2 linked regions of the Paraneptunicella aestuarii genome follow. The protein of the gene in region 1 interacts with the protein of each later gene in a pairwise test. Links are inferred from orthologs where the notes say so. Each region holds a gene or a part of one and is shown on either strand. Other genes may lie near its edges.

What was found.
Region 2: the proteins of recR (region 1) and recO interact in binary tests that used the Escherichia coli proteins (3 or more experiments, as listed by UniProt). The link is inferred for Paraneptunicella aestuarii from one-to-one orthologs.

What each region holds. Positions count from the first base shown.
Region 1 is NZ_CP074570.1:3,597,307-3,614,492, forward strand. The notes cover bases 2,391-5,354. They hold recR (recombination mediator RecR), read right to left. Parts: upstream 4,192-5,354; coding sequence 3,589-4,191; downstream 2,391-3,588. Other genes in these bases: htpG (molecular chaperone HtpG), read right to left, coding at 2,391-3,346; KIH87_RS13695 (YbaB/EbfC family nucleoid-associated protein), read right to left, coding at 4,241-4,567; dnaX (DNA polymerase III subunit gamma/tau), read right to left, coding at 4,580-5,354. Outside these bases: KIH87_RS13675 (alpha/beta fold hydrolase), read right to left, coding at 1-427; adk (adenylate kinase), read right to left, coding at 521-1,165; more of htpG, read right to left, coding at 1,424-2,390; more of dnaX, read right to left, coding at 5,355-7,666; apt (adenine phosphoribosyltransferase), read right to left, coding at 7,674-8,210; KIH87_RS19440 (hypothetical protein), read right to left, coding at 8,243-8,374; KIH87_RS13710 (HvfC family RiPP maturation protein), read right to left, coding at 8,514-9,257; KIH87_RS13715 (HvfB family MNIO-type RiPP peptide maturase), read right to left, coding at 9,254-10,114; KIH87_RS13720 (HvfA family oxazolone/thioamide-modified RiPP metallophore), read right to left, coding at 10,212-10,685; KIH87_RS13725 (tetratricopeptide repeat protein), read right to left, coding at 11,029-12,303; KIH87_RS13730 (energy transducer TonB), read right to left, coding at 12,306-12,923; KIH87_RS13735 (ExbD/TolR family protein), read right to left, coding at 12,925-13,326; KIH87_RS13740 (MotA/TolQ/ExbB proton channel family protein), read right to left, coding at 13,339-13,863; KIH87_RS13745 (MotA/TolQ/ExbB proton channel family protein), read right to left, coding at 13,865-15,217; KIH87_RS13750 (DUF3450 domain-containing protein), read right to left, coding at 15,224-15,988; KIH87_RS13755 (tetratricopeptide repeat-containing sulfotransferase family protein), read right to left, coding at 16,584-17,186. UniProt on the Escherichia coli protein: May play a role in DNA repair. It seems to be involved in an RecBC-independent recombinational process of DNA repair. It may act with RecF and RecO.
Region 2 is NZ_CP074570.1:1,023,691-1,038,856, reverse strand. Bases 1-2,734 are described here. They hold recO (DNA repair protein RecO), read right to left. Parts: upstream 1,877-2,734; coding sequence 1,124-1,876; downstream 1-1,123. Other genes in these bases: recJ (single-stranded-DNA-specific exonuclease RecJ), read right to left, coding at 2,232-2,734; KIH87_RS04320 (hypothetical protein), read right to left, coding at 1,935-2,210; pdxJ (pyridoxine 5'-phosphate synthase), read right to left, coding at 280-1,011; acpS (holo-ACP synthase), read right to left, coding at 1-215. Also shown: more of recJ, read right to left, coding at 2,735-3,947; bifunctional protein-disulfide isomerase/oxidoreductase DsbC, read right to left, coding at 3,979-4,704; site-specific tyrosine recombinase XerD, read right to left, coding at 4,910-5,851; flavodoxin FldB, read left to right, coding at 5,979-6,545; folM (dihydromonapterin reductase), read left to right, coding at 6,598-7,302; KIH87_RS04290 (GNAT family N-acetyltransferase), read left to right, coding at 7,311-7,757; KIH87_RS04285 (hypothetical protein), read left to right, coding at 8,101-8,478; KIH87_RS04280 (tRNA1(Val) (adenine(37)-N6)-methyltransferase), read right to left, coding at 8,565-9,389; KIH87_RS04275 (S9 family peptidase), read left to right, coding at 9,637-11,859; KIH87_RS04270 (serine/threonine dehydratase), read left to right, coding at 11,914-12,903; KIH87_RS04265 (phospholipase D-like domain-containing protein), read right to left, coding at 12,977-14,434. UniProt on the Escherichia coli protein: Involved in DNA repair and RecF pathway recombination.

The sequences.
Region 1 (17,186 bases):
AATCAAACATTCGGGAAGGGTGAACAAACTGCTGTAAACGCGCTCGCGCGATACCGCCATAGCGATGATCCTTTAACCATTCCAGGCTTTTACGACGCATGGTCATTTCATGCTCAGGCAAAGGGTTAGCCGAAATAGAAGCCAACACCAAGCGCTGTATTTTCTCTGGATGTTGCAAAGCGTACGACAAACTGAGATAGCCTCCCATTGAAAAACCAATGAGATTCGCCCCCTCACCTCCGCCTTGCTGAGATACCAATTCAACCCCTTTGGCAACCGTGTCCATCATCTCAGCACGACTGGAGCAACGTTCAATAGCAACATGATGTGATGCATAGTCCGGTTGCAATAGTTCAGCCACAGGCTGCCACAAGCGTTCATCGCACATGGTTCCTGGTACAAATGCCAGTGACGACTGCAAACTCATATAAACGTGCTCTTCTCTTGTTCAAACAAAACGAAAAAGCCGCTTGCAGCGTCAACTACAAGCGGCTTTTAAATTCATCCAGGGATTGAGGTATTAACCCAACAACTCGTCCAGTTTTGCATTCACAGATTCAACTGCCACGCTGGCGTCTACTTTGTGGTACTGGCAATTATTTTGTGACGCTTCATTCAGATAGTAATCAACAAGAGGCTTGGTTTGCTCATGGTAAACCGCCAAACGCTTTCTTACGGTTGATTCTTCGTCGTCAGGACGGATAACCAACTCTTCGCCTGTTACGTCGTCTTTACCTTCCTCTTTAGGTGGGTTGTATTCAACGTGATAAACACGACCAGAACCAGGGTGAACACGACGACCCGCCATACGTTGTACGATAATTTCATCGTCGATATCAAATTCAATAACGTGGTCTACATCAATGCCATTTTCTTTCATCGCATCGGCTTGAGGAATGGTACGAGGAAAACCATCAAGCAAGAAACCTTTGGCACAGTCGTCCTGAGCAACACGCTCTTTCACCAGACCAATGATGATGTCGTCAGAAACGAGTTTACCTTCATCCATAATTTTTTTGGCAGCAACACCCAACTCGGATCCTGCACTGATAGCTGCGCGCAGCATGTCACCAGTCGAGATTTGAGGAATACCGTATTTACCCATCAAGTACTGAGCCTGAGTGCCTTTACCTGCACCTGGCGCTCCAAGAAGAATAATGCGCATAGTTGTAGTTTCTCCCAAGTACGCAAAATAGACGCACTTTTAGCTAATGCGTTGGTTTTGCTACCGAGTCTCGGGCGAAGAAATTCGCGGACTCAAAACCATTGACGCCAAATTGAAAATGAAAGCAGCCACTTTAGAAGAATTGGGGTCTGTGTCAACAACTGGAGGGAAAAAAGTTAAAGATAATTTGCTCTGGATCTATGAGCCAGAGCGGATGGCTAGCCATCCGCCTGACATTATTTATTTAGCTTATTTTGATTATTTGGCGAGATCCATCAACAAGCTATTAAGATTTTGCACAAAACTGGCGGGATCTTTCAAATTACCCTGCTCAGAAAGTGCCGCCTGATCCAACAAAACTTTAGACCATTTAATGAATTGTTCTTCGTCTTGCAAATCAGCCAACATTTTCACCAATTGGTGCTCAGGGTTAAGTTCCAGATCATATTTAATTTCTGGTACATTTTGCCCCGCCGCCAGCATCATCTTACGCATTTGCGTGCTCATGCCAAACTCATCTGCCACAACACAAGCAGGAGAATCGGTCAAACGGTGTGTGAACTTAACATCCTTCACCGCATCGCCCAACGCCGTTTTAACGCGCTCTGTCAGCCCTTCAACCTGCTTCTCGGCTTCTTCGTGAGCTTTCTTGCTCTCTTCATCTTCCATTTCACCCAAATCCAGAGCTCCGCGAGCAATTGACTGGAATTGCTTCTCTTCGAATTCGCTCAGATGAGACATCAACCATTCGTCGATGCGATCATACATCAACAAGACTTCAATGCCTTTCTTACGGAAGATTTCCAAATGAGGGCTATTCTTGGCAGCTTGATAGCTATCGGCAGTCACATAGTAGATCTTATCCTGACCTTCTTTCATACGACCAAGATAATCAGACAAGGATACGGTTTGCGCATCGCTGTCGTTATGCGTAGAAGCAAAGCGCAACAGTTTGGCGATTTTCTCTTTATTGGAATAATCTTCTGCTGGTCCTTCTTTCAATACGTTACCGAATTCTGACCAGAAAGACTGATACTTCTCAGCGTCATTCTGTGACAAAGAACTTAACATTTGCAGAACACGCTTAGTGCAGCCCTGACGCAGGTTTTGCGTGATCTTGTTGTCTTGCAAGATTTCACGGGACACGTTCAATGGCAAATCATTGGAATCCAGCAAACCTTTCACGAAACGCAAATAGCTCGGCATAAACTGATCAGCATCGTCCATAATGAAAACGCGCTGTACATAAAGTTTCAGGCCGTTTTTCTGATCACGATTCCACAAATCAAACGGGGCTTTGGCCGGAATATACAACAAGCTGGTGTATTCCGTTTTGCCTTCTACGCGATTGTGAGACCAGCTAACCGGATCACCAAAATCGTGAGAAATATGCTTATAAAACTCTTTGTATTCTTCGTCGGTAATTTCCGACTTATCGCGAGTCCAAAGCGCAGTAGCTTTGTTTACACTTTCCCACTCACCCGGGATAGCAGGGATTTTCTCGCCGTCTTCACCATCTCTCTCAGGAATTTCTTCTTTCCACATTCTGACAGGAATAGAAATGTGATCTGAGTATTTGCCGATAATGGAACGCAAGCGCCAGTTATCTAGGAATTCTTTCTCATCATCACGTAGATGCAGGATGATTTCCGTACCGCGATTGGCTTTATCAATTTCTGCAATAGTGAACTCACCTTCGCCTTCCGATTCCCACTCAACACCTTGAGCGGCATCTGCTCCGGCGAGTCGAGTGCGAACCGTCACTTTGTCTGCAACGATAAACGCCGAATAAAAACCAACACCAAATTGACCAATCAGTTTAGAGTCCTTGGCTTGGTCACCAGACAACTTACTAAAGAATTCTGCAGTACCAGATTTGGCAATGGTTCCCAAATGCTCAATGACATCTTCACGGCTCATGCCGATACCATTGTCAGCAATGGTTAATGTTCCAGCTTCCTTATCCACAGAAAGCTTAACGTGTAAGTCACCGTCGTTCTCATAAAGAGAATCGTCAGACAAAGCCTTAAAACGTAACTTGTCGGCTGCGTCAGCAGCGTTGGAGACCAATTCACGAAGGAAGATTTCCTTATTGGAATACAAAGAATGAATCATCAAATGCAGAAGTTGCTTTACTTCTGTCTGGAAACCATGAGTTTCTTTATGGGCAATTTCAGCCATGCTTAAGCTGCTCCTAAATTCATTTGCACATTGAGATTTATTTTAGGTTATCGCTGTTCAAGTGTATTCACGACAACATTAACGACGAATAGCACCGAACAACAAACTATCAACGTCCGAGATAGGGGCAGTTATGACAAAATCAACAGCAACATTGCGGTTATTTTTCAGATCAGAGAGATTTATTAGAAGCGAAGAAATCGAGAGGTAAAAAATACACCTCCCGTAGAGAATAAAAGAAGCTAATCCAGTTGCTTGCGACCTTGGAAGGCATGACTTAGTGTGCTGCCATCAATGTATTCAAGTTCACCGCCCATAGGTACGCCTCGGGCAATCCGTGTAGCAACGACGTTCAAAGACTTGCACAAGTCGCTGATATAATGCGCTGTCGCTTCGCCTTCTACCGTAAAGTTGGTCGCCAGAATCACTTCGTTCACATCATTGGATTGCAGTAATTCTGTTAACTCTGGAATACCGATTTCAGCGGGGCCAACACCATCAATCGGTGATAAATGCCCCATCAAAACGAAATAACGGCCTTTAAATTCCGAAGAAGACTCAATAGCCAACACGTCTTGCGGCGATTCAACAATACACAAAATGCCATTGTCGTGACGCATGGGGTTAGCGCAGATATCACACAGATTGGCCTCAGTGAAATTGCGGCATTGATTGCAATGCTTCACATGCTCCATTGCGTCATGTAACGCCTTGCTTAGCTTAAGAGCACCATCACGATTACGTTCCAATAGCTGAAACGCCATACGCTGCGCTGTTTTTGCTCCAACACCGGGCAAGCACTTTAATTGAGTGATGAGATCATCAATAAGAGGGCTAAATTTCATTGTGGCTCTTTATCTGGGTATCGAATAGATGCAGTTTTTCATTCACCTATTACATAGGGAATTTAAAACCTGGAGGCATAGGCATACCACCTGTCAATTGGGACATCTTTTCCTGATTGGCTTCTTGTACTTTACGCACAGAATCGTTAACCGCAGCGGCCAACAAGTCTTCCAACATTTCCTTATCTTCTTGCATCAGGCTGTCGTCAATTTCAACCTTACGTACGTTGTGATTGCCGGTCATGGTTACTTTCACCAAACCAGCACCAGATTCTCCAACGACTTCAAGGTTTGCCAATTCTTCCTGGGCTTTTTGCATACGCTCTTGCATTTGCTGAGCCTGCTTCATGATATTGCCCATTCCGCCTTTAAACATAATCTATCTCTCTTATCTGGGTTTAATACTTTCGTTAATGACTTGTGCGCCGAACTCGTTGCAAAGCATCGCCACTTTCTCATCTTGCTGGATGAACTTATGGGCATGAGCTAAACGCATATTATTGATTGCTTGTTGCACGGCATAAGGAGTGTCACTCACTTCACCCGTGCTAATTTCCAATGAAACGTCTTGCTGTAATACGTTGGCAAGCGCTTCAGTCAATGACTCTCGAGTCGATGGGCTCATTAGGTGAGCCTTATCCTCTGCCAAAACCAGACTCACTTTATCGCCATTCTTCTGATACATACTGTGAATGGCCACTTGCTTGGTTAAGCCAGGTAAATTCATCTCGTCTATCAGTTGACTCCATGTGTCCAATTGCTTGGCATATTCCACCTTCTTGCCGTCAGACAAACGGTGAGGAATATCAAAGTCCACATCAACTGCAACTGACGATCCGGCCTCAGATTCGACAACACCATTGATATCACTGATACTATTTTCGTCATCCGCTTTATCAGAGTCTTCTTCATCTGAAAGCACGGTTAATGTAGGGTCGTTAGGCGCAATTTCAAGCGCCTCTATCGACGTTGCTGTCGCACTCTCTGTAGATGTAGGCTCATGTGTGACATCAGCATTAAACGGGACTTCATCAACGCTCAGTTTTTTTTTATCAGCCTCTGTCGGTTGATTGAAATCAGAAACAAACATTGAACTCGCTTGCCCATCATCTAAATCAAATGGCGGCAAGTCATCATCGTCGTCTATCGAGGCATTTTCAAACTGAGATTGTGCTAATGAGCCTTGTTCACTCTGATTTTCTGGCGTTTGTTGCTCTGTGCTTTTTCTGGCAAAGAGTCTTTCCGCAGGGTTATCAAATAATGATTCTTCTTTGTCTTCGGTTTTATTATCTGCTGCTACCACATCATTAATTTGAGTACGCAGCGCGAGTAATTCTTCAGTTTTCAGGAAACTGGAAGTCGAAGTGCCATTTTCAGACTCCGACTCCGCAGGGAGAGAAGTAGTAGAATCTGTCGCCATCTGTTCCTCATGATACTGAGGTGCAGAATAGGAAGTGCTTTCAAAATGCTGGCTATATTGAGCACTATCAAGATGAACAAATTCTTCGTCCGTCATGGGCTCCAATGGCATATCCATCTCACTATATTCATAGGAGATATTATTGTCATAGGAGGTGTGCTCTTGCGGCTGTTCGACTTGCTCTACGACTGGAGTATCGTCGCTTTGAGCGGACACTACCTGTTCAGAAACATCAGACGTTGTTTGCTCATCTTCTGTGCTTTGAGTTTGTTGCGTCGCCTGCTCTTGTTGTGTAACAAGCTCGGCTTGAATGCTCTGCTCTTGCTTTTCGTCTGCCAAGACTGACTCATTGGTTTCTGTTGAAGCAATAGCACTGGTTCCAAATTCGTTTTCACGAATAACACTGGCTTCAGCCAACAAGCTTTCTTGTTCCGACTGCAAACTCTCTACTAGCTGAGCTTCATCTTCTGATTCTACTTCTTCTGATTCGACTTCTTCAGCTCCATCAGACTCTTCATCAAAAAGACCAAAATTAAGCGATGTGTCCATCTCTGGCTCATCGTGTTGAGCATCAACTTGATCATCAAGTAATGACCCGCCTTGTGAATGATATTCAGGCTGAACCTGAGTAGTCGCTTCAGGTTCAATGGACTGAGAAGCATCGGCAGCTAACTCAGTTCCATCAACAGAGTCTGCTTGTTGCGGCTCATTCGATTCAGAGATAACTGGCTCAACTGCGCTTGTCTCTGGAGCACTGTCATACTTTGGGACGTCTGCACTCACCTCACTATTTTCATTTAAAGCAGGAGGTGGTGTTGAACTCGGTGTTGGTGTTTGCGAAGAAAAGGCTTTAGCTTGTTCAAGTAACTGTTGGGCAACATTCTCAACCAAAGACATGGATGATCTTGCGCCAGCTAAATCAGCCATTTCTGCTTCAACGGCATTGAGTTCTGTTGTATCCAGCTTGTCATTTTCAGGAACGAAAGCCAGCATTCTTAACAAGGTCATTTCCAATCCCACACGCCCGTCTATGGCATGCGGCATATCTTTGCGACCTTGTAAGGCGATTTGATACAAAAGTTGGACATTCTCTGGCGTGATATTTTTAGCTAAAACAAATACCGCCTTGGCAGAGTGGGTTTCCAATTTACAGGCATCGGGCACAAATTGAGTCAATGCCACTTGGTGCAAATAACTCATCAGCTCTGAAAGCACCTGCGCATAATCAGGGGATTGCAGTGACAAGCTTTCCACCAAACCCAAAACTGTATGCTTATCTTTCTTGATAATGGCATTCAACAGCTTTAATACAACATTACGATCCAGTAAGCCCAACATGTCGGCAACGACTTGTGCTGTCACTTGACCATTACCTTGCGCAATCGCCTGGTCGGTCAAACTCAGTGAATCACGCATACTGCCTTGTGCTGCACGAGCGATTTCCTGTAATCCGGAATCTTCAGCAGGAATATTTTCAGCCTGCAAAATATGCTGTAACTGATGGAAAATTTGCTCACGAGTCAGCGATTTCAAACTGAACTGCAAGCAACGAGACAGTATGGTTACGGGCAGTTTTTGCGGATCAGTAGTGGCTAATAAGAACTTAACGTGAGGAGGCGGTTCTTCCAGGGTCTTCAACAAAGCATTAAAACTATGCTTGGATAGCATATGGACTTCGTCGATGAGATAAACCTTGTACTGGCCTCTTGTGGGCTTGTATTGAACGTTGTCGAGTAACTCTCTTGTGTCCTCGACCTTGGTACGAGACGCAGCGTCAATTTCTAATAAATCAACATAATTGCCCTGCTCAATCTCTTTACAGGTTGGGCATTGTCCGCAAGGATTTGAACCCATTCCCTGTTCGCAATTCAAGCTCTTGGCAAAGATTCTGGCAATCGTGGTTTTACCTACCCCTCGAGTACCAGTGAAAAGATATGCATGGTGAAGACGATTATTATCCAGCGCGCTGGATATCGCCGCAATGACGTGTTCCTGGCCTACCAACTCGGAAAATTTGCGAGGTCGCCACTTCCTGGCGAGAACCTGATAACCCATTATTGCTTCAATCCCCTTCAAACTGGCAGATAGATCGACAGCTTATTCCATTCTCTGCAAGTTTCGTTTCACCACCTAAATCTGGTAGCGAGACAACAAATCCAGCGTGCTCAACCACGCCACCCAATTGACGAATTAAGTTAGCCGTAGCCAGCATAGTGCCGCCTGTCGCTAACAAATCATCAATCATTAATACTCGTTCACCCTGAAAGACAGAGTCGTGATGCATTTCCAGCATGTCTGAACCATATTCCAGTTCATAGCGCTCTGAAATGACTTTGCGAGGTAATTTATTGGGTTTTCGAACGGGAACAAACCCAACACCTAATGCAATGGCAAGAGGTGCGCCGAAGATAAAACCTCGAGCTTCTGTGCCGGCAATCTGGTCAAACTCATAACCAGAGTAGAACTCAGCCAGCAACTCAATAGCGCGTTTAAAGGCGGTTTTGTCCTGCATTAAACTGGTTACGTCTCTAAACTGAATGCCCGGTTTCGGGTAATCAGGCACCGTCTTAATCGCGGCTTTAACCAATTCTGCGGACATAATGCGCCTCTGGTGTCATTAGCTGTGCTTGATTACAGATAAAAAGTTAGCCAGCCAAGAATAACGTGCATCAATGGCATAGCAAGTAGTACGGCTACAGCAATAAAGAAATAGGTGAAGTTGAAAGGATCATGAGGTGCCTGACTTTGCTCTTCGTGTTGCATTTTTAACTCCCAAAAACTGCTTGGGGGAACAACTTCCCCTGAATTATCTGTGGAGCGCAATGGTAATGCAAATGCGAATATGAGGCAATGATAGAGGATGATACCAAGGTAACAATTCGGTATTGCTACCTCAGATTATTCATTCCGGTAGAAGTATTTCTGCTACCAGCATTTGCTCAATAATTTGTAGCGCTCCCTGGCGAACCTGTTCTTCTGGAAATTGTGTGAGCCCTTGTATCAATTGCTGAATTAATTCTTCCACAGGAATGTGTTCATACTGCTTAACCAAGGTTAACAAGTGTGCAGAAAGTGCATTCACTTCGGTAAACTTCACTTCATCATTCAATTTCCTGTTTACCACCAAATAAGTGGTTCCGTTGCTTTCGTAAGGTTGAAACTCTTCGGAAATCTGATGTACCGGGAATTGATAGCTCAATAACTCGGCAAGAGGTGAAAAAGACAAACTGGATACCGCTGATTGCCCGTCCCATACTGAGAATGGTTGCTCCAAAATACGTATGCTTAAGGCAAGCTCAATCCATTCATAGTGAGCTAACTCCACCATGAAGGGAGGATCACTGTTCTGCATTTGGTACTCGTTGCTCAGGAACTCCACAAACTCTTTACTGATATCAACAAAATAAGGGGAGCGACAATGGTGGGATGAAAAGAAATCTCTGGCGAGTTGTTGCCATGCGTTTTCTTGGTAAAGGCTCGCCAATACAGGAAAGCCATTGTCTAAAAAGCCACGAATATTATTGAAAAACAGCTCTCGATAGATCTTAAGACGCCTTTCTTCTAATCCTGCAACAGGCGGATTGCTATCGGGGTTACGAATATGGTCGGCAAACTGCTTCTGAACCCGTTGAAACGCTTGCATCATGCGCTCCTCATTGCATTTTTTATCGTACCTTTTATTTCACTTTGCTGATATTGGTGCTGAATTTTCCGGATCTGTTCAACTTCCAAAAGTAATTCAGCTATTGGCGGTATGTTGAAATCACGTTCCAGTAAGGTTGGAAAAACGCCATGGATCTCATAAGCTTTTTCCAGCAGCTTCCATACTGGTTCAACCACATCTGCGCCGTGAGTATCAACAATCAGATCTTCGGCCTCATTAAAATGCCCAGCGATATGCCCGTATACGATTCTATCGGTAGGCAAGTTGGCCAGAAATTCCTCGGCATCATAACCATGATTGACTGAGTTAACATAGATGTTATTCACATCCAGCAGCATCAGGCATCCTGATTCCTGTAATACGCCTTGAGTAAACTCCAGTTCAGTTAGCTCTTTCCCTGGGGCTGCATAGTAGGACACATTTTCCATCAATAACGGGCGTTCCAATATATCCTGAACCTGCTTGATGCGATCCGACACGTAGTGAATCGCTTCCTCGGTGAAAGGGATGGGCATGAGATCATACAAATGACCATTACCAGAGCAATAACTCAAGTGGTCGCTGTAATAGAGAATATTGTGCTGATTGAGGAAATGCTTTACCTCTTTCACAAAATTAATGTCCAGAGGATCTGGGCTTCCAATTGAAAGGGATAGGCCATGAGCTACAAAGTTATTAGCTTTGGTAAATTGAGTTAAAACCTTATGATAAGAACCACCTAAAGGGATCCAGTTCTCAGGAGCAATTTCCCAAAAATCGACCGTATCAGGCAACTGTCCGCACAACTCGCGGAGCATTTCTCTACGCAGCCCCAGGCCCACACCAGATAAATTATTCATTGCTCACTCAATTCTCATTTATATTCTTGCGTTGTAATCCATATCAACTATGAGAAAGGCCGGATAACCGGCCTTGCTAGCACAAATCAAAAACAGATTAAGCTTGACCGCCGCACTTACCTTCGCCGCATTTAGCTTCTTTAGCTTTGTCCTTGCCACATTTTCCTTCTTTGGCTTTGCTACCGCACTTGCCTTCGCCGCATTTGCCTTCGTGCTTGGCTTTACCTTCACCGCACTTGCCTTCGCCGCATTTACCTTCGTGCTTGGCTTTGCCTTCACCACACTTGCCTTCGCCGCATTTACCTTCGTGCTTGGCTTTGCCTTCACCGCACTTGCCTTCGCCGCATTTGCCTTCGTGATGCACTTTACCTTCACCACATTTGCCTTCTGCTTCCTTACCGCCGCATTTACCTTCGCCACATTTACCTTCGGCGGCAGTTTGCATATAACCGGCATCAAGACTGTTCATCGCAAAAAGGTTGGCATTTGCTTCTACCGAAATAGTAGCCAATGAACCTAGTACAACAGCACCAACAGCAGAAGCAATGTTCGATTTCTTAACCTGTTTCATATTCTTTTCCTAAACAATTATACGAGAGTCATGTTTCGTTATACGCCTAGCGACGTGTCCAAGTGAGTAGACCTCAGCTTTATTTTTTTAATTTCATTAAAAACGTATTTATTTAATAAATAATACGCTTTTATTCTTGCAAGCGTTCCCTAAACAATAAAACCGTTCAACAGCTTGGCATCGCAAGGAATTGAGCAGGGAATCAGGCAAGCCAATTAATACTAGCAAAGAATCTGGTAAATTCTATGCCTGAAATGCATGACTGTGAACAATATAACGTGAAAGGTATCTAAGATATGGGATTGGGTAACGCAAAAAAGAAAAGGCTCCGAAGAGCCTTTTTCTATATAAGTTTGATGCCGCGATTTTTCGCTTTTTCCTTAACGTAAGGTTCCCAAGCTGCAGCATTACGAGCCGTCGATTTATCTTTCTTCGCCTCTTGAATGTGCTGATATGCCTGTTTGAACTTACCTTGATAGAAATAAGCTTCCATCATCGCCATGTGTATAGCGCCTTCCTTCTTGGAACCAGAATCGAGTGCTTTTTGCAAAGCGTCTAAAGCTTGAGGATACTTCTCTGCGCCTAGCAACAAAGTACCTTGCTTACGATAGTGTTCCGGATCAGAACTTAGAGCAGCAGCTTCACCATAATAGGTCGCCGCTTTCATATGTTCTTTAGCTCTATGCCATGAGTTTGCAATGGCAGACAGATTTGATGCATCTTTCTTCAACAATCCAGACTTCAAGAATTTTTCATGCAATACAGCAGATTGATATGGAATTTCGTTAGTCGCATAAAGCTGAACTAATGCTTTAATCTCTGACGCTTTTTCCAAATAACCTTGTGTATAAGCCAATTCAAATGTCTGTAAGGCTTTAGCATAATCTTCAACCAGCATGTAGAAGAACCCTAGTTGAGTCCACCACTGCTTGGTTTCAGGGAACATCTTAACCAGTTGTTCCGCTACCTTAATAGTTTCAGGATACATCTTACGCTCGTAGTACGACGTCATCTTAAGAACATAAGGGTTCTTATTAGGTTTGTCGTATAACGCAATTGCTTTATCAGCAGGTGCGATCATTTTAGCCAATTGCTTGGTTTCATAGAACGCTTGCGCCTGACGAGTGTAAATGTCTGCATCTTCCTTACATGTGAATTTCATCCATTCGTCATACCACTTGATCGCTTCCCCATATTGCTTTTCCTGCATATTGAGGTCACCAACCAAACGTAACGTTGATGCATGTTCACTGTCATTCAACACTTTGGTCTGAACAGTTTTCAGCAAGTAATCAAGAGCATTCTTACCTTCACCGTCTTTGGCAGCCAACAGGTTACCTAAAAAACGGTATACATACGCTTGATCAAAATCGTCAGAGGATTCAATTTCTTTCAAAATTGCAATTGCCTCTTCGATCTGATCAGTATTGTATGCTTCAAAAGCTCTTTGAACTTTTTTACCCACACGCTGCCCAGGGATTTTGGTTGGGCCTTGTTTGTATCCAGGACACTCAACGGCCAAACTTTGTGCCATTACAGTATTCATAGATAACGAACCTACAACCAATAGCGATGATGCCACCCATTTGATCAAAGGACTTTTTTGATTCTTAATCATGATCATGAACCAGCCTCCAATTTGAAGTCCAATTGAACTCTCATATTGAATTGCTTAACAGGCTTTCCTTCTACAATCTTAGGCTTGTACTTCCATTTATTCAGTGCACGCTTTGCCTCACGGTCAAAGATACGCTTAGGTTCCGCGTCGATAACTTCAACATCCTCTACCCCACCAAGCTCATTGATAGTAAATGACAGTTTTACCCAACCTTCTTTACCATCACGCGCAGCCTGAATTGGATAACGCGGTTCAATCCTTACGATTGGTGTCGCTTCACCATCCCTTTGCATTGCACCTGGAGAACCAATATCAATGGAATTCCCACCCAGATCAACACCTGGCATATTAAATGAAACCGCACCTGGATCTGGCTCAGCTGAGTCAGGTTCCTGAGGCTCCATTTTAGGAGGCTGTTGTGGCGGAGGTGGAGGCGGAGGCGGAACACGTTGGCGTACCTCTGTGGCGCTATCCGGCTCATCCATTACAATATCAATTACCGGTGTTGGAGGCACTTCATCAGCTGGACGCTGTGAATTAGCAATTAACGTTGCCATCAACACGAACAAGGCAAAAGTTACTGCGGCACCTAATAATACAGATACTATTAGACGTCCCATATTAACCACCTTTTGCTGCTACCGAAATCCTGGAAATACCTGCAGCTTTTACTTGATCCATCACTTCAACCACCTTTCCATGCTCTGCTTTTTCATCAGCCTGAATGATTACGACTTCAGTAGGTTGCTCTGCAAGCATACGTTCAATGTTTGCACGTACACGCTCAACATCTACTTCGCGTTTATCCATCCAAACGTCGCCATCTTCATTAATCGCAATAAAGATGTTTGCTGACTTTTGCTTGGTTGCGTTACTAGCGTCAGGTTTATTAACTTCAATACCAGCCTCTTTCACAAAGGAGGTTGTCACGATAAAGAAGATAAGCATGATAAACACGATGTCGAGCATCGGTGTCATATCAATACTTGCATCCTCTTCTTCTGCACGATGTTTACGAGCCATATAAAAATCTCTCTAGTGATGAGGCAAACTGTCAACTAACTTCTCTTTGGCCATCTTGACTTTCGATTCCAGACGAGTGCTGAAAAACAGTCCTGACAAGGCCGCAACCATTCCCGCCATAGTCGGGATTGTTGCCATGGAGATACCCGCAGCCATCAGGCGAGGGTTTCCAGTGCCTTGAGTTGCCATCGTTTCGAATACGGTAATCATTCCGGTTACAGTACCCAATAGTCCAATAAGAGGACACATGGCGACCAAAGTTTTAATTAACAATACACGCTCACTTAACTTATCGGACGCTTCGGAAATCCAAGCGTCACGGATTCTATGCGCATACCAGGAAGTGGTATCTGAACGCTGATCCCAATCTGCAATAATTTTGCTTTGCAATTTAGGAAATACAGCATTCAAAAACCAGAAGCGCTCAATCATACATATCCACATAAGGAAGAGCGCAAGTGCGACAACGTAAAGAACGTCACCGCCAGTAGCGATAAAATCCCTGACAGATTCCCATAGTTCTATCAGGAATAACATCTTATGCTTTCTCCCCTTCTGCGCGAGCAGCTACGATACCAGCTGCTTGCTCATCCAGAATATGAACAATTGATTTGCTACGACCTGCAACAACGCTGTGCAGAAGAATTAGAGGTAATGCTGCGATAATACCTTGAGCCGTTGTTACCAACGCCATCGAGATACTTCCCGCCATGATTCTTGGGTCACCTGTACCGAACAATGTGATTTGTTGGAAGGTTGCAATCATACCGATTACCGTACCTAGTAGACCTAGTAACGGGGCGATAGCTGCAAGAATCTTAATCAGGTTGATACCACTTTCAATTGAAGGCAGTTCACGCAAGATAGCTTCATCCAGTTTCAATTCCAAAGTCTCAGTGTCTGCATTTTTGTTTTCTTCATAAACAGTCAAAATGCGGCCAAGAGGGTTTGAAGTAGAAGGATTTTGAGGGTTGTTCAATTGCTTTCTGATACCGCCGCTCATCACAGTCAGAACGATGATCTTATACAGAGCAATCAACAAACCGATAGCCAACATGACAGTGATAACATAACCAGGCAAACCACCTGCATGATATCTTTCCATCATGGTTGCTTTAGCAGTCAACAAGCCAAGGATTTGACCTTGAGAAGGGTCGATATAAACCGCTTCTAAACCAGAGCCGCCTGTAGCAAAACCAGTAGCTGAATTAACCATGTAACCATCAGGTTGACGACCTAAAGGCTGAACTTGTTTCAAGTCATCTTTATAGGTCAGGTAACCTTCGGCACTAACCAGGTTGAAAGTACCGATACGAACCACTTCTTTCTGCTCTGAGCCACCGTCAAGGCTAACAACTTCAGTAGTGAAGCGAGAAACTTTACCTGATTGAGTCATTTCAGTTTGAAGTGCGAACCACAAATCTTCCAATTCTTTAATGTTAGGAAGACCTTTGGATTCATTAGACATTCTTTCAAGGAAGTCTGCACGACCAGGGTATTGAGCACTTACGATAGAGGTTGAAATACGTCCGTAAGCTTCAGCAGAGGCTTGACGAACAACACCAAACATCTCACCCAAAGTGCCTACTGCATTTTGCAGTTCAACTTCTTTATTAGCTAAGGTAACTTCGTTTTCTTCGAATTGCTTCTTCAAACGATCGCCACGTTCTTTTTCAGCTTTCAATCCCGCGCGAGCTTTGTTTAACAGAGCTTGCTTGTCTGCACGAGCAGCTTGGAATTCAGCTTCACGTTGTTTGTTAACACGTGCTTCAGAAACACGGTTTTTCTTCACTTCTTCCAGAAGTGCATCAAGTGAATCTGCGGCCTGTGCAGATGCAGCTGCCATAGCTACAGTTCCACTGACTAATAGTAGTTTCAACAAATTCTTCATAGTCACTTACTCCGCAGCTCGGATAGGCATCTTGATTAGGTTAACAGGAACGATCTTGCGAGCCATTTTCACAGCTTCAACAACAGAACCCAGGTATTCATCACCTAGTTGTTCCCAAGCTCTGGAATCATTATTCCAAACCCATGCACTTTTCTGATCAAGTGACAATGCAACCATCGCTGTACGACCCAGGTTGAAGAAATCAACAGCAATATTGGTACCGTTGTAGTTCAAATCACCCTGATAAGCACGGATGCTTGAACCGTATTCAAGTTCAACCTGATAAGCTTCCAATACTTGTCTGAACTGCTCAGAAGTAGAAACGTTTGAATTGCCCATTAGATCACGTAATTTTGCTACGCGAGCTTTTCTTTCTTCATGATTAATTGGCACGTCTAAATCAATGAATTGATCCAATGAGTCAATCATTTTATACATCAAAGGTACAACGCCTTTTTTAACGCCATCGATACTGTCAATTTGACGTTGCAATGCGTTAATGCCGTCCTGTTGGTCTGCAACCAATCCAGCGACATGGTCGTTATACACTTTCAAGTTCTCGGTTTCGTCCAGAACTTGACGATATTCAATTAATAGGTCTTGAGTTTGCTCATAGAGCTTATCGATACGCTTCTGGGATTGGATTGCAGCAGCGTTCGTTTTCGCTTCCTCTTTTTGCAGGTTGATAAGAGGATCTGCAGAGACTGCGGGGCTGCTACTGAGCGCGAATGCACTCAAAATAGTAGAAGCAATAATATTTCTCTTGCTCATCTTGGACATAGTTCCCAACCAATTGTCTAGTTTTGAATCCTCGTTACGCATCCAGTAGCCAGTAACAAGGGACGATTAAAAACGTTATATTTTTATTGGATTCAGCACTTAACTTTCGTTCAAAAGCCAAACACTGGAACCCGGGGATATTCACACGGATAGAGACAACAAGTCAAGCCGACATAGCTAGCTAATTCTAAACGGATTCAATTCATTTTAAGACGTTTTTTGCAATTTTACCTTCATGATACCCTCATATTTAACACTTTTATTTAAAACCATCACAGAATCAATCAGATCCGAGCACAAATAAACGAACATTTTTTTGATGATTTTATAAACAATTTCAAGCAACTATATACTTACTTTGCGATAAAGAATGAAGAGTGAATAAATGCAGCGGGATACATTAGTTACCAAAGATAATTTTCATCTTTTTCAAGCAACATTCGGAATTGATTATTTAATCGCTCAGATTGTTTAAACTTCTCTGTATTAATGAGTAATTAATAGCTCAATCCAATAAATATCTTTCACGAAAATGAAAACAAAACGGGATGTAAGTACGACCTTATTTCATAAAACCAATAAATGACTAATCACTATTAAGACCTTGTGCAGCTAAGATCTTTTTTGCCTGAGTTAGATGATTTTCGTAGTTCAACCAGCGCTTAACTGCACTTTCGTATAGTGGCTTTCTAACCTGCCAAATGCTAGCTGTACTCACTGCATTCGATGACTGATGAAATTGCAAACATTGCTCATCCCAATCAACAACACAATAATCAAGCAACCTCCGAGTGGTATCAGCTTGATTTGCAACAAAGTCTTCATAAGACAAACAAAAAATCTGTTCCCCAAAAACAGAACGCCAGTGCTGTAACAATCGATAATGCTGCCCGTAGTAGTGAGCAATATGTTCCAGATTATTTGCATAAGGCAGATCATTGCCCAAATGCTGGAAATAAACAGATATCATATTATCCAGCGGGTGACGCAGAGTATGGATAATCCTGGCATTTGGAAATATCAGCTTGATTAACCCAATGTGCATAAAGTTATCGGGTCTTTTATCTATGATGTGTGTGTGTGTAGCTTTATCACCGAAGCGCTCTGTTAAGAAGGCTAAATAAGATTCTCGAATTCCCCGAAGCTTTTCTCCCACATCTTCAATTCCACCTAAGTCAGATGGATAATT
Region 2 (15,166 bases), 2.6 Mb from region 1 along the record:
GACACGCCATTGCCAATACCATTGCCGATCGCTTTCACCGCAGCTTCTTTGGCAGCAAAACGCTTTGCCAGAAATCGAGCGGGGAAACCATGATTTTCAAACACGGAAAGCTCATTGGGAGTAAGCACTCGCTTTGCTAATCGGTCTGACTTAACAAGCTGTTTTTCAATACGAGCTATTTCAACAATGTCGGTACCAATACCTACAATCGCCATGATTTTTCCGTTTGTTCTTATTGAAAGTTCACGCTGTTGATATTTGCTGGAAGCAAAGCCCTTATCAGGCTCTTGCTTCTAACATTAGGCGCTTCATATCCGCCACTGCTTTTTCCAGGCCGTCAAAAGCGGCGCGAGCGATAATGGCATGCCCGATGTTTAATTCAATAATCTCGAACAAAGCCGCAATGGGTTTTACGTTATGATAGTTCAATCCGTGACCCGCATTCACTTTAATGCCCAGATTATGAGCATAACGCACACCTTCGGTGATTTTCTCTAACTCGGCGAGTTGTGCTTCTTCTGTAGTCGCGTCGGCATAATGTCCGGTATGGATTTCAATATATTCAGCGCCTGTTGCTTTAGCAGCATCAATTTGCTCATGAGAAGCATCAATAAACAGGGATACGGCAATACCTGCTTGCATCAATCTTTGCGTGGCGTCTTTCACTTTATCGAAACTACCTACCACATCTAACCCGCCTTCAGTGGTCAACTCTTCGCGCTTTTCTGGCACCAAACAACAAAAACGCGGCTTAACTTCACAGGCAATACCAATCATTTCTTCGGTGACAGCCATTTCCAGATTGAGTCGGGTATTGATGGTTTGAGCAAGAATACGCACATCTCGGTCAACGATATGACGACGATCTTCACGTAAATGAACCGTGATGCCGTCGGCACCGGCTCGTTCAGCAATATCTGCAGCATGAACAGGATCAGGATAACTGGTGCCACGCGCATTACGTAATGTGGCAATGTGGTCGATGTTGACGCCCAATAGAATGTCTTTCATGTGTGAGTATGCCTTTTCTTATTTTGCGATTAACTCAATATTTGTTGCTGTGGCCTTCTACTGACTTGCATCTTTTAATCTTCTATCAATGTACTTTGCCACAGATACACGGTTATTCATTTTTTGTCTGCTGAACAGACGAATTCGATACTTGCCCGGCTGGCCGACTAAACAATTCCCGGCTTTTTAGCGGCTTGTTTCCCAGTAACGGAGCCATAGCCAAACGCACGATTTTCTTAGCGACCTTTAAGGTTTCCGTGTCCCATTGCTGCTGACCAATGTTCAGTAACACCTGTCCAATAATCGCATTGGGTTGATTATTGCCTGTTGCGCTAAACCCCTGTTCCAAATCGAAGCGATAGAATACTCCCGGCTGAATTTCATCACCAGTAATACAATCGCTATGAAACTCCATACCGTAGCCTAAATCCTGCAATAAGGCGATTTCAAATTCTCTTAAAACAGGTTCAATATCACTGCCATGAACCAGTTTTTGCAACGCTTGGTGATAGAGTCGATAAATATCAGGACAAGGCATTTCAACAGGCAGCAAGCGCATTAGTAATTCGTTCAAATACATGGCGGAATATAATCGGGTATCGAACAGCGATAGTCCTATGCCTAACGCTTCGACCTTGGCTAAATTCTTAAGCTCATTTCTGCCATAGATTTGCGCACTCAGGGAAACGAACGGCTGCAATAATGCAATTTTGGCATTCTTCTTACTCCGAATGCCTTTGGCAACAAAAGTGACTTTGCCAAATTCCTCAGATAAGGCCGTTATGATAGCGCTGGTGTCACGGTATGCCCGACTATGTAAAACATAGAGCGTCGCTGTAACAGGTTCACCAGAACGAATACTCACAATCGTTAATCTCTTACTCTTGAGTCTGTTGGCCTTTAAGTGCCTTCTATACAGACAGTTAAGTCCGCTTTAAACGCACCACTTTCATCATTTCAAACTCCATCCCGGCAACATTTTCGGTTTCAGGATAGTAGATCAGGTTGACCCGCGCGCCTTTTAGCGACTGATATTTCTTTTTGCGTTTAAACTTAAACGGTACTTCCATCCCTTCCAACATTAAGGTGTGTTGTATCCATTCACCATCTTCACGTTGCACATGAGATATTACTTTTCGACCATCTGACTGGATCAGCTTCTGATGTTTCGCCAATAACTTTTGTGTCTCGGTTGCCATGATTTTTCCTGCTTTGAGCCCCTAAACAGGCTCGATTGCCTCAATCATCAATTGCAAAGAAACGTTATTGCGGAAGCGATTGATATCCAGCTTGTAAGCCACTTGTGCTTTCTGAGCTTCGTTAGGCCATACGTCCAAATCAACATTAAACATAATACCGTCAACAACCTCGCCCTGTTCGCTACGCAGTACCAGCTTTAAGTGTTTGGCTCCCACCAGTCGCTGCTGCACAATGTGAAACTCACCATCGAATACAGGTTCAGGAAAACCTTGTCCCCAAGGGCCTGCGGCCTTTAGTTGCTGAGCAAAGGGTAAATTAAAGCATTCTTTCTGTAGCTGGCCGTCACTTAAAATCACATCCTGCAATTCCATGCCTTCAAGAAATTCTTCACATAACTGGTCGAAGACTTTAATAAATGCCGCCAGTTTATCTGCATTAATGGTTAAACCAGCGGCAGCGGCATGACCACCGAATTTCTGAATAATGCCGGGGTAGCGATTATAGAGTTCGTCCAGCAGATCACGAATATGTACACCGGGAATAGAGCGAGCAGAGCCTTTTAAGGTGGTTTCGTCTTGCCACGCCATTGCCACAGTTGGTCGGTTGTACTTGTCTTTAACACGCCCGGCTAGAATACCAATAATACCCTGGTGCCAGGTTTCTTCATAAAGCACAATGCCACTTGGCATGGTGTCATTGCCTAAAGCAAACTGCGCCAAAAATGCGTCTGCATCTTTTTGCATACTGGATTCAATTTCACGGCGTTCACTGTTCAAACTATCCAAACGGCTGGCTAAATGAATCGCCGTGTACTCGTCATCGGTAAGCAAACACTGGATGCCCAAAGACATATCATCCAAGCGCCCAGCGGCGTTGAGTCGAGGGCCTAACACAAAGCCCATTGTCGAAGCGTCGATATCGGAGTTAGTCCGCTTGGCAACTTGCAACATGGCATTAATCCCCGCGCAACATTGCCCGGCTCGAATACGTTGAATGCCCTGATGTACCAAAATGCGATTATTGCCGTCCAGTTTCACTACGTCAGCAACCGTACCCAAAGCCACTAAATCCAGCAGATTAGTTAGATTAGGCGGGCTTATTTGCCGCTCGGCAAACCAGTTCGACTGCTGCAAATGTCGAAGCAATGCCATCATGAGATAAAAAGCAACGCCCACTCCGGCAAGGTTTTTAGAGGCAAACTCGCAACCGGATTGATTGGGGTTAACTATGGCATCAGCATTGGGTAGCTGCTCAGCGGGTAAATGGTGATCGGTGATCACTACCGACATTCCCTTCTGTTTTGCCAACGCCACACCTTCAATACAGCTAATGCCGTTATCTACTGTGATAATTAGCTCTGCGCCCTGCTCATACGCCATGGTGACAATTTCAGGGCTCAGACCATAACCAAATTCAAATCGGTTCGGCACCAAATAACTGTGCTTTTTATTGCCTAATTGATTAAGAGCACGAATGACCAGAGCAGTGCTTGTTGCGCCATCGGCGTCGAAATCACCCACCACCATAATATGCTTCTGCTCAGCCATGGCCGACGCCAAAATAGCCACTGCTTCGGAAATACCTTTCAAGCCTTGATAATGCTGTAAATGAGAAGTAGTTCGCTGCACATCAGCGTCAGTTAATGCTCCTCGACGGGCATAGATTTGTTGAATGACAGGGTGTAAATCAGAAGAAAGCCCATCTGTCGTAACAGACGGGCGTTGTTGAATATTCAAGATTTAATAATGCTATAAAGTCAGGTTAAAACTACATTGCGCTCAGCAGTTGCTCAAGTTGAGCAGCCGGCTGATAGCCTGGCATCATGGTTCCATCAGCCAAAACAATGGCAGGAGTACCGGTTACGCCCACTTGCTGACCAAACATATATTCTTCATGAACCTTGTCGTCGCACACAGCAGGTTCAACTTCTCCACCATTTTTAGCAGCGGTCAAAGCAGCCTGCTTATCTTTAGCGCACCAAACTGACTGCATATCACTGAAACCCTGGCTTTGAGGGCCACCACGAGGAAACGCCAAATAACGAACAGTGATACCACGCTTGTTATATTCGTCCATTTCGTTATGCAACTTACGGCAGTAACCACATGTGATATCGGTAAATACGGTTACAGCATATTTTTCATCTTTAGCTTTGAACTCAATCATGTCGTTTTGGAAAGCTTTAAGACCATCAAGGCGAGCTCCGGAAAGCGCTTCTTCTGTCATATTGCGCATGCCTTCATCAAGGTTGAAGATGCGCCCATGAACAAAATACCTGGCATCGGCACTGACATAAAACAAACCACGTTCGGTCATCGCTTGATATAAGCCATCAATGGGTGATGGAGTAACGCTGATAACGTCCATTTTCAACAGGTTTTCAATTTTTTCTTTAACGGCTGTTTTACCGTCAACGGCGGCTACTTCTTGCGCTTGAGCCACAAAGGCAAAAGCAACCAATACCAAAGCCATGACACGAGTTATGATTTGCATAAAAAATCCCGATTAACGTGGTGTTGTACCACTCGTTGTATCTGCTGTTGTCTAAACATGAATATTCAAAGTATTAGACCCAAGATTTGGCATTATATTTCCGCAGAGAACGGATTTCTACGCAAATTAACATATTACTTATAGTATTCAGCTTTGGTTTAGGTCGTTTGCTTAGCTTGCCTTTACTCTTTGTTCAGCTTTAAATTTACCCTCTGGGATGATGCTCTGTAACCAGTTTTTGTAGGCGCTCCGTGGCAATGTGAGTGTAAATTTGCGTTGTGGAAAGGTCGCTATGCCCTAACAGCATCTGTACCGCTCTTAAGTCTGCGCCATGGTTCAACAAGTGAGTAGCAAACGCATGACGAAGTGTGTGAGGCGATAAAATTCGCGAGTCGATATTGGCTTTTTGAGCATAATACTTAATACGATGCCAGAAGGTTTGCCGGGTCATCATTGTGCCTCGGCTGCTGGGAAATAAAATATCGCTACGTCCTTTTAGCAAATCTGGGCGTCCTTTACGTAAAAATTCATTGATCCATTCAATCGCCAATTCTCCCATTGGCACTAAACGTTCTTTATTTCCCTTACCCGTCACCCGAATCAATCCTTGTTGTAAACTCACCTGATTCAGCGACAAACCGATTAATTCAGATACCCGCAAACCAGAGGCATACAACAGTTCGAGCATTGCTTTGTCGCGCAATTGCACGCTGTCTTCTTCATAAAGTGGAGCTTCCAGTAAGTCTTGTACTTGTGCTTCGGATATCACTTTAGGCAAGGGTTTGGAAAGCTTGGGATTATGGATCAGAGACAGTGGATTATCTTCCCGCATTTGCTGTTCATGCAGCCACTTGAAAAAGGCTCTGAGACTACTTAAAAATCGCGCAGTGCTGCGCTCAGAAAATCCCTGCTCATAGCGCTGAGCCAGATAATGATTAATATCTCCCCCTTGAATATCACATAACTCACTCGCACCTTGATTGACTTTCAAAAACTCAGCGAATTTGGATAAATCCGTACGATATGCACTAAGTGTGTGCTTACTTAACCCCTTTTCCAGCCATAACGAATCGATAAACTGCTCTATTATTTCAGCATTAGATTCGGATAGGTTACGAGGCTTAACTCGGCGATCTGGACGCGTCATAAAAGAATTAAAGTGGTTATATTTCAGGAGTCTAAGAATAGTAACACGTTGCAGTGTTTATTTGCTCAACCATGTTACAATCGCGCACCATAATTTATCGCAACACGTTTTTTATCATTCAAAGACTATGTCAAATTCAGCAACTCCCATTGGTTTATTTTACGGTTCAACCACTTGCTACACTGAAATGGCAGCAGAAAAAATTCAGGAAGCAATTAAAGAAGCTTGTAATGGCAATGACAGAGTTTCTGTTCACAACATTAAAGATGTGGATTTAAAGAAAGCTGAAGCTTTCGACATCATCATTTTCGGCATTTCCACCTGGGACTTTGGCGAATTGCAAGAAGACTGGGAATCGCAGTGGGATGATATCGAACAGGTGAATCTGCAAGACAAGATCGTGGCAATTTATGGTTTAGGTGATCAAGAAGGTTACCCGGACTGGTTCCAAGATGCTATTGGCATGTTACACGACAAAATTGCTCCTCAAGGCTGCCATTTTATTGGATATTGGCCTACTGAAGGTTATGAATTTAACGCCTCCAAAGCCCTGACCGAAGATGGTTCTCAATTTGTCGGCTTAAGCCTTGATGATGAAACTCAGTTCGATAAAACCGATGAGCGCATCGCTATTTGGGTAGATCAGATTCTGGCTGAAATGGATGCGGTTGAAGACGTGCTCAAGAACGACTGAAAAGCTCAATAGCCTGAGCTGGCACATTGATTAAATGAGGAATGAGGAGCAATTGTTGAAACACCTTCTTATTACAGGAGCAGCTCAGCGTTTAGGATTACACTGCGCGCAAGCACTGGTTGCACAAGGCTATCAAGTCACGATCACCTATCGCACCCAGCATGATTCTCTAAAAATGTTGCAACAACAGGGCGTGCAATGCTTGTTCGCCGACTTCAGTACCGATCAGGGCGTAAAAGACTTCATTCAGCTTGCCAAACAACAATGCCCAAACCTCAATGCCATTATCCATAATGCTTCAAGCTGGCATCGAGATAGTTTGGAGCAACCCGAATCTGTATTTGATGCCATGATGCAAGTTCATGCCAAAGCGCCCTATTTAATCAATCTGGCTTTGCAGGCGCATTTTCATGAAACGCTAGAGAACATTATCCACGTTAGCGATTTTGTTGCAGAAGCGGGCAGTGAAAAGCATATCGCCTATGCTGCTTCGAAAGCGGCGATGGATAATCTGACCCGTTCATTTGCACGCAAATGGGCTCCCAAAATACGGGTAAACAGCATTGCGCCTTCCATGATTATCTTTAATGATGCCGATGATGAAGAATATCGCCACAAGGCACTGCAAAAATCCCTATTAGGTGTCGAAGCGGGCGCAGAAACCTTTAGCCAAACTGTACTTTATTTGCTCACCAACCACTATATTACTGGACAGGTTCTTGCCCTCAACGGGGGACGCAACCTAAAACTACCTTAAGGTTCCCCATGAACACCAGACAAGCCAATCTTAATGACCTATCTCAGCTTAGCGAACTCTTTGATTTATATCGTCAATTCTATCAGCAACCAACAAATATCGAAGCTTCACGTAAATTTGTAGCGCAACGCCTGGAAAATGAAGATTCTGTGTTTTTTATCACACTGGACAATTCAGGCAAGGGAACTGGATTTACACAGCTTTATCCAAGTTTTTCATCGGTTGCCATGCGCAACGTTTGGATCTTGAATGACCTATATGTCCATGAATCGTTTCGCAAACAGGGGGTCGCAACATCATTAATCGGCGCAGCAAGAGAGCACGCAATAGAAACAAAAGCGCTTTCCATAAAATTAGCCACAGCAAAAAACAATTTTAATGCTCAAGCGTTATATGAAAAGTTGGGATTTAAGAAAATGACTGAATTTGATTACTATACTTTAGTCGCAAAATAATCCTGAATTTAACCAAGAAATTATAAAAATATTCATTTATAGATGATTTCGTTTGGATGTTTAAAATTAAAATTTTCAAGCTATCCATTTGAAAGATAAACAGTATTTATTTTTTTAATAAAAAATAACCTGTCATAAAAAATTAAAAATGTCGATTTTATTCCACTCGGGTTAATTAATTTTTGTGCAATTATTAGTTCCAATAATTATTTGCCTTGCTATATTTAATAACGTAAAAGTTACAAAAATGAACTTTTAACAAATCTATCACTCGATAGGTTTTAAGAGGTGAAAAATGGCTGGAAGCCGTAGCCTGCGGTATTAATATTGAGGAGAGGCGGTTATGCGCGAAATTCAATTACCCGACGCTATGTCAGATCTGGTGAAGAATTTACAGATTGTCCAGCTACACTGGCGAAATGTGCCAATTCAGATCCCCAAATTTGCTGTATATGCCATTTTGGATCAGCCAGTCTTTGACAGCTTTATGTACAGAGACAAGCGCCGTGTTGGGTTAATTAAAGTTAAGAACTATGTGATTCCGGTCATTGACCCATTTCGCGGCAGTTTAAATGAAGAACCCAAGCATGTGGTGGTTGTTAGTCACTGTAAAGGTAATCGTTTCGGTTTATTTGGTTATCCAGCAGATAATGTTGATCCAAATGTTAGCCTGCCTTTCTATCATCGCTCTGTAAAACACATCGTGAAAGATTTCGTTTAATTAACGCAAAACCCAGGTAGATGTTGTTAGCTCGTGTCTACCTGTCATTCCTTTTCTTTTACTACTTTCCTCTTCACTATAATCATCTAAAAATTCACATAAAACGCGCGACACAGCTTAATGTAATCATCACTGTATCCACCACTGGCATCGTGGATCACTAATTCCAGCTCTTGCACTTCATCCGTTGGCGGCTCCTTAACGACACGCCAAATAATGCGCTTAACAGGTTTCATGCTGGTCGCCTTAACAGATAGCCGACTTTTTATATGCAAAGAGTGCTCAGCCAATATCTGAATAAAGTCCTCAGCTTGTTCATAAGGTAAAACACAGTAAAACTCACCAGAAGGCTTTAGCAAAAGAGCCACTTGATTCACCAGTTCATGCAAAGATAAAGAGTCTTGATGACGCGCCATTCTGCGTTGCTGACTAAACCGCTCAGCATTAATATCGTTTTGGCTCATCTGTTGCGATTGAAAATAAGGAGGATTGCAAACAATCAGATCCATGGAAGCTGGCTGGAAAGCAATGTCTTGAATACGTCCATGATGAAGCTGAAACCAATCCTTCCATAAGCTTGCTGCCATATTTTCACGAGCTTGTAGCAACGCGGCTTCATCTGGTTCAATGGCTTGAATATAAGGAAGTATGTCGACCTGATGCGTTTGACTATATTCAGCAATCTTTTGTGCCATCATGACGGCAAGCAAACCGCTTCCCGTACCGATATCCAACAGGTTGATTACACGATTCCCATCATCTTGATCGGCATTGCTTCTTGCCTCGCCAGAAAACAGCCCTTGATGAAATTCAACCCAGCTTCCTAGCACGATACTGTCAGTGCCCACTTTCATGGCACATTGATCATGAGCGATAAAAAACTGTTTAAATTGGAAACCATTATTAGGCATATTTTTCCTTATCCAGACAAAAACACGGCTTTTTGACAATACTTTACACTTTGTTCAACAGGAATACCGAATTGTCCTTGCATCCCGTAAGAGAATCTTCATTATTGCAGGCACAATGATTAAACTATGTTTAAACGCGTCCACCTTCATCTTTCGATTAATAACTGATTAATCCATACAGCCATCTAATGACAGGCACAATAAAGTGAAGGGACGCAGATTATGATTTCAGATTACGGATGCAGGAATGAAGAATAAAACGGTTATCTTCTCTTTACTCACCGGCCTGGCCTTTTCTGGCTATGGTTACTCAGAGCAACTCACCATAGAACGTATTTATGGTTCCCCCGCTTTAGATGGCACAGCACCGCAAAACCTTAAAGTTTCACCCGACGGGCAACGTATCACCTTTATTCAAGGCAAAGAAAATGATTACGAGCGTTATGATTTATGGGAATACAACATTGCCAGTGGCAAAACCCAGTTATTGTTTGACGCTGACGACCTGCACACAGGCAACGAATCGCTCTCTGATGAAGAAAAAGCTCGCCGTGAACGCATGAGAGAATACGGTAGTGGCATCATGTACTACGAATGGTCGAAAGATGGTAAAGCATTGCTTTTCCCACTCGCTGGCGACGCATACTACTACCGCATTGGTGACGAAAAAGCCAAGCGCTTGCTCAATACGCCGGAATTCGAAACCGACATCCAGTTCTCCCCTAAAGGTCACTATATCAGCTACATTCGAGAGCAAAATCTATACGTGATGGATATCGCATCGGGTGAAGAATTCCCTATCACCAAAGAGGGTGGTGGTAACATCAAAAACGGCATGGCGGAATTTGTCGCACAGGAAGAAATGGAGCGAATGACTGGCTATTGGTGGTCTCCAGACGAGTCAAAAATCGCCTTCACCAGAATTGACGAAACCCCGGTTGAGATCATTACCCGTAGTGAAATCTATGCTGACAGCATCAAGATGATCGAACAGCGTTACCCCCGGGCAGGCACACCCAATGCCAAGGTTGCACTGGCTATTTACGACCTGAAGGCGAGTAAAACCGATTGGGTTGATATGGGTAAAGAGCAAGATATCTATTTTGCTCGCGGAAACTGGATGAACGACAACCAGCACTTCACCTATCAATGGCAAAGCCGCGATCAAAAAACATTGCAGTTAAGATCCTTTGATACCAAAACCGGGAAACAAAAACAGCTTTTAGAAGAGAAAAGCAACACCTGGGTCAACCTGCATAACGGCCTACGTTTCCTGAATTCCACTGAGCAATTTATCTGGTTGTCGGAAAAAGACGGCTTTAAACATATCTATCTGCACAATAACGACGGTAGCCTGGTTAAACAGCTCACTAAAGGCGACTGGGTGGTGAATGAAATTGCAGCTGTAGATGAAGCCAGCAAAACCCTTTATTTCACCGGCCGCGTTGATACGCCAATCGAAGAACACCTGTACAAAGTTGGATTCGATGGCTCAGGACTGGCTCGAATCAGTCAGCGTAGCGGCTTCCATAAAATCGCATTCAGCGACGATGCCAGCGTCTATGTTGATGATTTCTCGACAGTGAATACACCTCCGCAAGTCAGCTTACATAAAGCAGACGGCGAACAAGTTGCATGGCTACATGAAAACGCCGTAACAGAAGGCCATCCTTTATATCCTTATATGGCGAACTGGATTGCCCCGGAATTTGGCAAGTTTAAAACCCAGGATGGCGTTACCTTGCATTACCGCTTATGGAAGCCGAAAGAAATTAAAGGCAAACACCCTGTCATCGTCTTTGTATATGGCGGCCCACACGCGCAAATCGTTACCAATGAATGGTATAAGCAGCGCGGCTTGCTAATGCAACATTGGGTAAACAAAGGCTATATCGTGTTTACGGTAGACAATCGCGGTTCCAACTATCGCGGCAAAGCCTTTGAAGAACCGATTTACGAGCGCATGGGCGAAATTGAAGTTCAAGACCAGGTTGCTGGCGTGAAATTCCTGCATACCCTTCCCTATGTTGATAAGCAACGAATTGGTATTTATGGTCACAGCTATGGCGGCTACATGGCCTTGATGGCAATGTTCAAAGCGGGAGACTACTTTTCTGCCGGCGTTTCCGGCGCACCAGTGACCGATTGGTTATTATATGACACACATTACACCGAACGTTACATGGGCAATCCTAAAACCAATGCCGATGCCTACACCAATTCATCCGTGTTCCCTTATGCCAAGAACCTTAAAGGCAAGCTGTTGATTTACCACGGCATGGCTGACGACAACGTGCTTTTCACTCACAGCACTCGTTTGTATAAGCACCTTCAAGATCTGAGCCTGCCGTTCGAAGTGATGGATTACCCTGGTAAGAAGCATAGTATTCGTGGCAAGGAAACCGGCATCCATTTGTACAAAACCATCACCAATTTCTTTGATCGTAACTTGCATCCCGAAGCGCACTAAGCGCTTCGGAGCAACATACTGAGCACGGGTTAATTAGCAAAGGAATCTCTTTAAATGTCGAATTTAAGCATCGCAGACATAGTGCAGGCTCATAGACGTATCGCACCCTATATTCATGAAACACCTGTTGTTGAATCCTCATTGCTGAATCAGTGGCTGGGGCACGAAATCTATTTCAAGGCTGAATGCTTACAAACCATCGGGGCATTTAAAATTCGTGGTGCGGTCAATGTCGTCACCAAATTAGCGGAAACAGATTCGCTCCCGAAACGGATCGTCGCCAATAGCTCAGGCAATCATGCCCAGGCAGTGGCCTACGCCGCCCGGCTTTATGGCATACCTGCCACCATATTCACTACTCAGAATGTCTCCTCAGTGAAAGCCGCTGCAACTGAAAGCTATGGCGCAGAAGTAAGACGTTTTGCCACCCGAGCTGAAGCCGATGCCGCAGTTCAGGAAGCCAGCCAAGAGCCGGGCACAGTATGGATCCCACCGTTTAATCATGAAGATATTATTACAGGCCAAGGCACAGCAGCCTTTGAAGCACTAATGGAAATCGGTGATGTAGATTCTGTGTTCGCCCCCTGTGGTGGTGGCGGCTTGGTATCGGGCACTTTCATTTCAACGCGCGCCTTATCACCCAAAGCCAAAGTAATAGGCTGTGAGCCACTAAACGCCAATGACGCCGCAGAATCTCGCCGCAAAGGCAGCATTCAAAGCTTAACCGAAACGCCCGTGACATTGGCCGATGGAGCAGCAACTCCGGCGGTCGGCAATATTACCTTCCCCTATATACAACAGCTGGATGGCTTTTTTGAGGTCAATGAAAACGATATCGCTTATTGGACACAATGGCTGCAACACTTGTTGAAGCTTCATGTTGAACCGACCAGTGCCATGTGTATGGGTGGTGTTGTCGAATGGTTGAAACAACAGTCTGAACCAAAACGAGTATTGGTGATTCTCTCTGGTGGCAACATCTCAGAAGCCAGTATGCGTAACATCTGGGCAGAAGATCATTTAAGCCGGGTTCCTTCTCTTTAAAACAGTTTTAAGATCAAAAAAAGGGGCTTAAAAAGCCCCAAACACATTCATCGATTTTGAATAAAGAAACTGTTTACAACGACAACCAGACCGGGATGTAATCTTTCAGAGCTTGCATTGCCGCTGTACCGACATAAGATACTGCTGCAAGCTGATCCATGCTGGTAATAGTGCGAGCTGCCAAAATATTATCAACAGCACGTCTGTTCATAGCGGCTTGAATATCCAATTGCTCAAGCGTTGCATAGTTAACTATTTCAAGAACAGTCGCCACCTCATCGGCAGAGAGAGCAACACCGTCCCAAGTACCGCCCTGATAAGTCACCCCACAGGAACCGCCAGAGCCGGCATTGCAAAATGAACGGCTGAAATGACCTTCAAACTCTGCGGCAGTTTGAGAATCATGAATAATCACAACGTTCTCGTCGTTACCAAACGCGGCTGCACCGCTGATATTATGAGAGCCGGTCAAGACCGTGTCGTCAACGATAATGTATTTATGGTGCCATTTGTCGCCACCATCCATATTCGCCACTCTTACATCTGCGGTATTCTGCCAAGGGTTATTAGGTGCACCGGTATAAGAATCGGTTTCATAGACTCCATTAGTGTTCAATTCCTGCTGACCCGACATATCCATAAACTCTGAGTAATAGCGGAAGAAGAAGCTGGAATCGCCAATCCCCTGGATATCAACACCCGCCTCTTTTTTGCCTTTCATTGCATCAGCAACATCCTGAGCACTAATAACGAACTGAGCCAGGCGAATACGCTGTTTTGCTGATGCAACATAGTTAACCATGTTTTCTAACGTAGAGCCGGCAAACAGGCTAGGAGATTGAGGTGTGAACTGAACGTCGATACGAATGTTGTCATTAGTGGTATAAACCGTCTCCATCTGATGATCAGGTTTACCCAAACCAAACAAAGAATCTTTAGCACCACCCGCACCATCACCCCACATGATGTTGAACTGAGTGGTATACACACCAGCAAGTTGCTGTGATTCAATCACCACAATGTGATTATCATTACCTGCACTAATCAGGTTTCCAGTCGCATCCAAATCGCCATGGATACCGGATTGAGTAAAGTTAGTGCTTCCCGTTAATACACGAGCGCCATCAACAATAATGAATTTATTGTGTTGGATTTTGGATCCTGCACTGCCGTTTTCAGTGTCATCAATCCAGGGAATATTGCCAGCATCAAGAATACCTAATGCTTCGACGTTTTCACCTGCAATATTGTCTTCATCGGTAATAAAACGAACATCAACGCCACGGTTTTTTGCAGCCACCATTGCCTGTGCAATACCTGGCAAATCCAGATCATAAACAGCCATATATAAGGTGGAATTTGCAGAATTAATCACCTTAATGATCTCATTCTCTAAATTAGCCTTCATCGCCGGCAAATTCACATCATGGTTGAAATAAACTTTAATGTCGTCAGCGTAAGCACTCGTCGTGAGGCCAGTAAAAACGGTGCTTACTAAAGCAAACGCAATGCTCTTGATGTTAGTTTTCATATTTGTTTCTCCTACAGCAACACTTGTTTTTTTAATTGATATTATTGTTATTAATACTTTTGTATTTGTTTTAATAAGAAATATAAATGGTCAAATTTTTTCTGTCCACGCATGTTTATGCACGGAAATCGGGTTTTAAGTAATATTCAAAAACGGCATAACTAATAAAAAAATTCCGGTCTGGAAATTAGTTATTCACGTATTTAAGAGATTGACCATTTTTTGGTCGAGGAAAGTCCTTTTACTGCAAGGATTTTTTAGGAAGTTGATGATAATCATCCAAGACTACAACGTACCCTTTTCACATACTTGTGATCACATCCAGTACATTCTCGGCTATTCAATTTGCGCATTATATATTCGATTTTTGACTGTTTAAAGACGGTTTTTTTACATACACAAACCCATTATGACTTCTCTATTACGTATCATTTTTGGTAACAAAATGAGAGTTAAGCCTATTTGTTTTTACAGAGAAAATGCATTAAAAGCAGATAAGAAAATGAAAAATAATTTATTTATATCAATACGTTAAATAGCAACACCATTCACTAATCGACTAAAGTCACAAACACAATATCAAGAACGCACTCCGCCCAATTAATTACCTTAAATATCAATAAACAAAGAAAATAGCGTAATAGCTTGGCACTTAAGCCAAAATATTAAAGTTCATTTAACTGATTAAATTACAAGCTAATTTTTATGTTAACTGACAAGCAAAAATGAAGT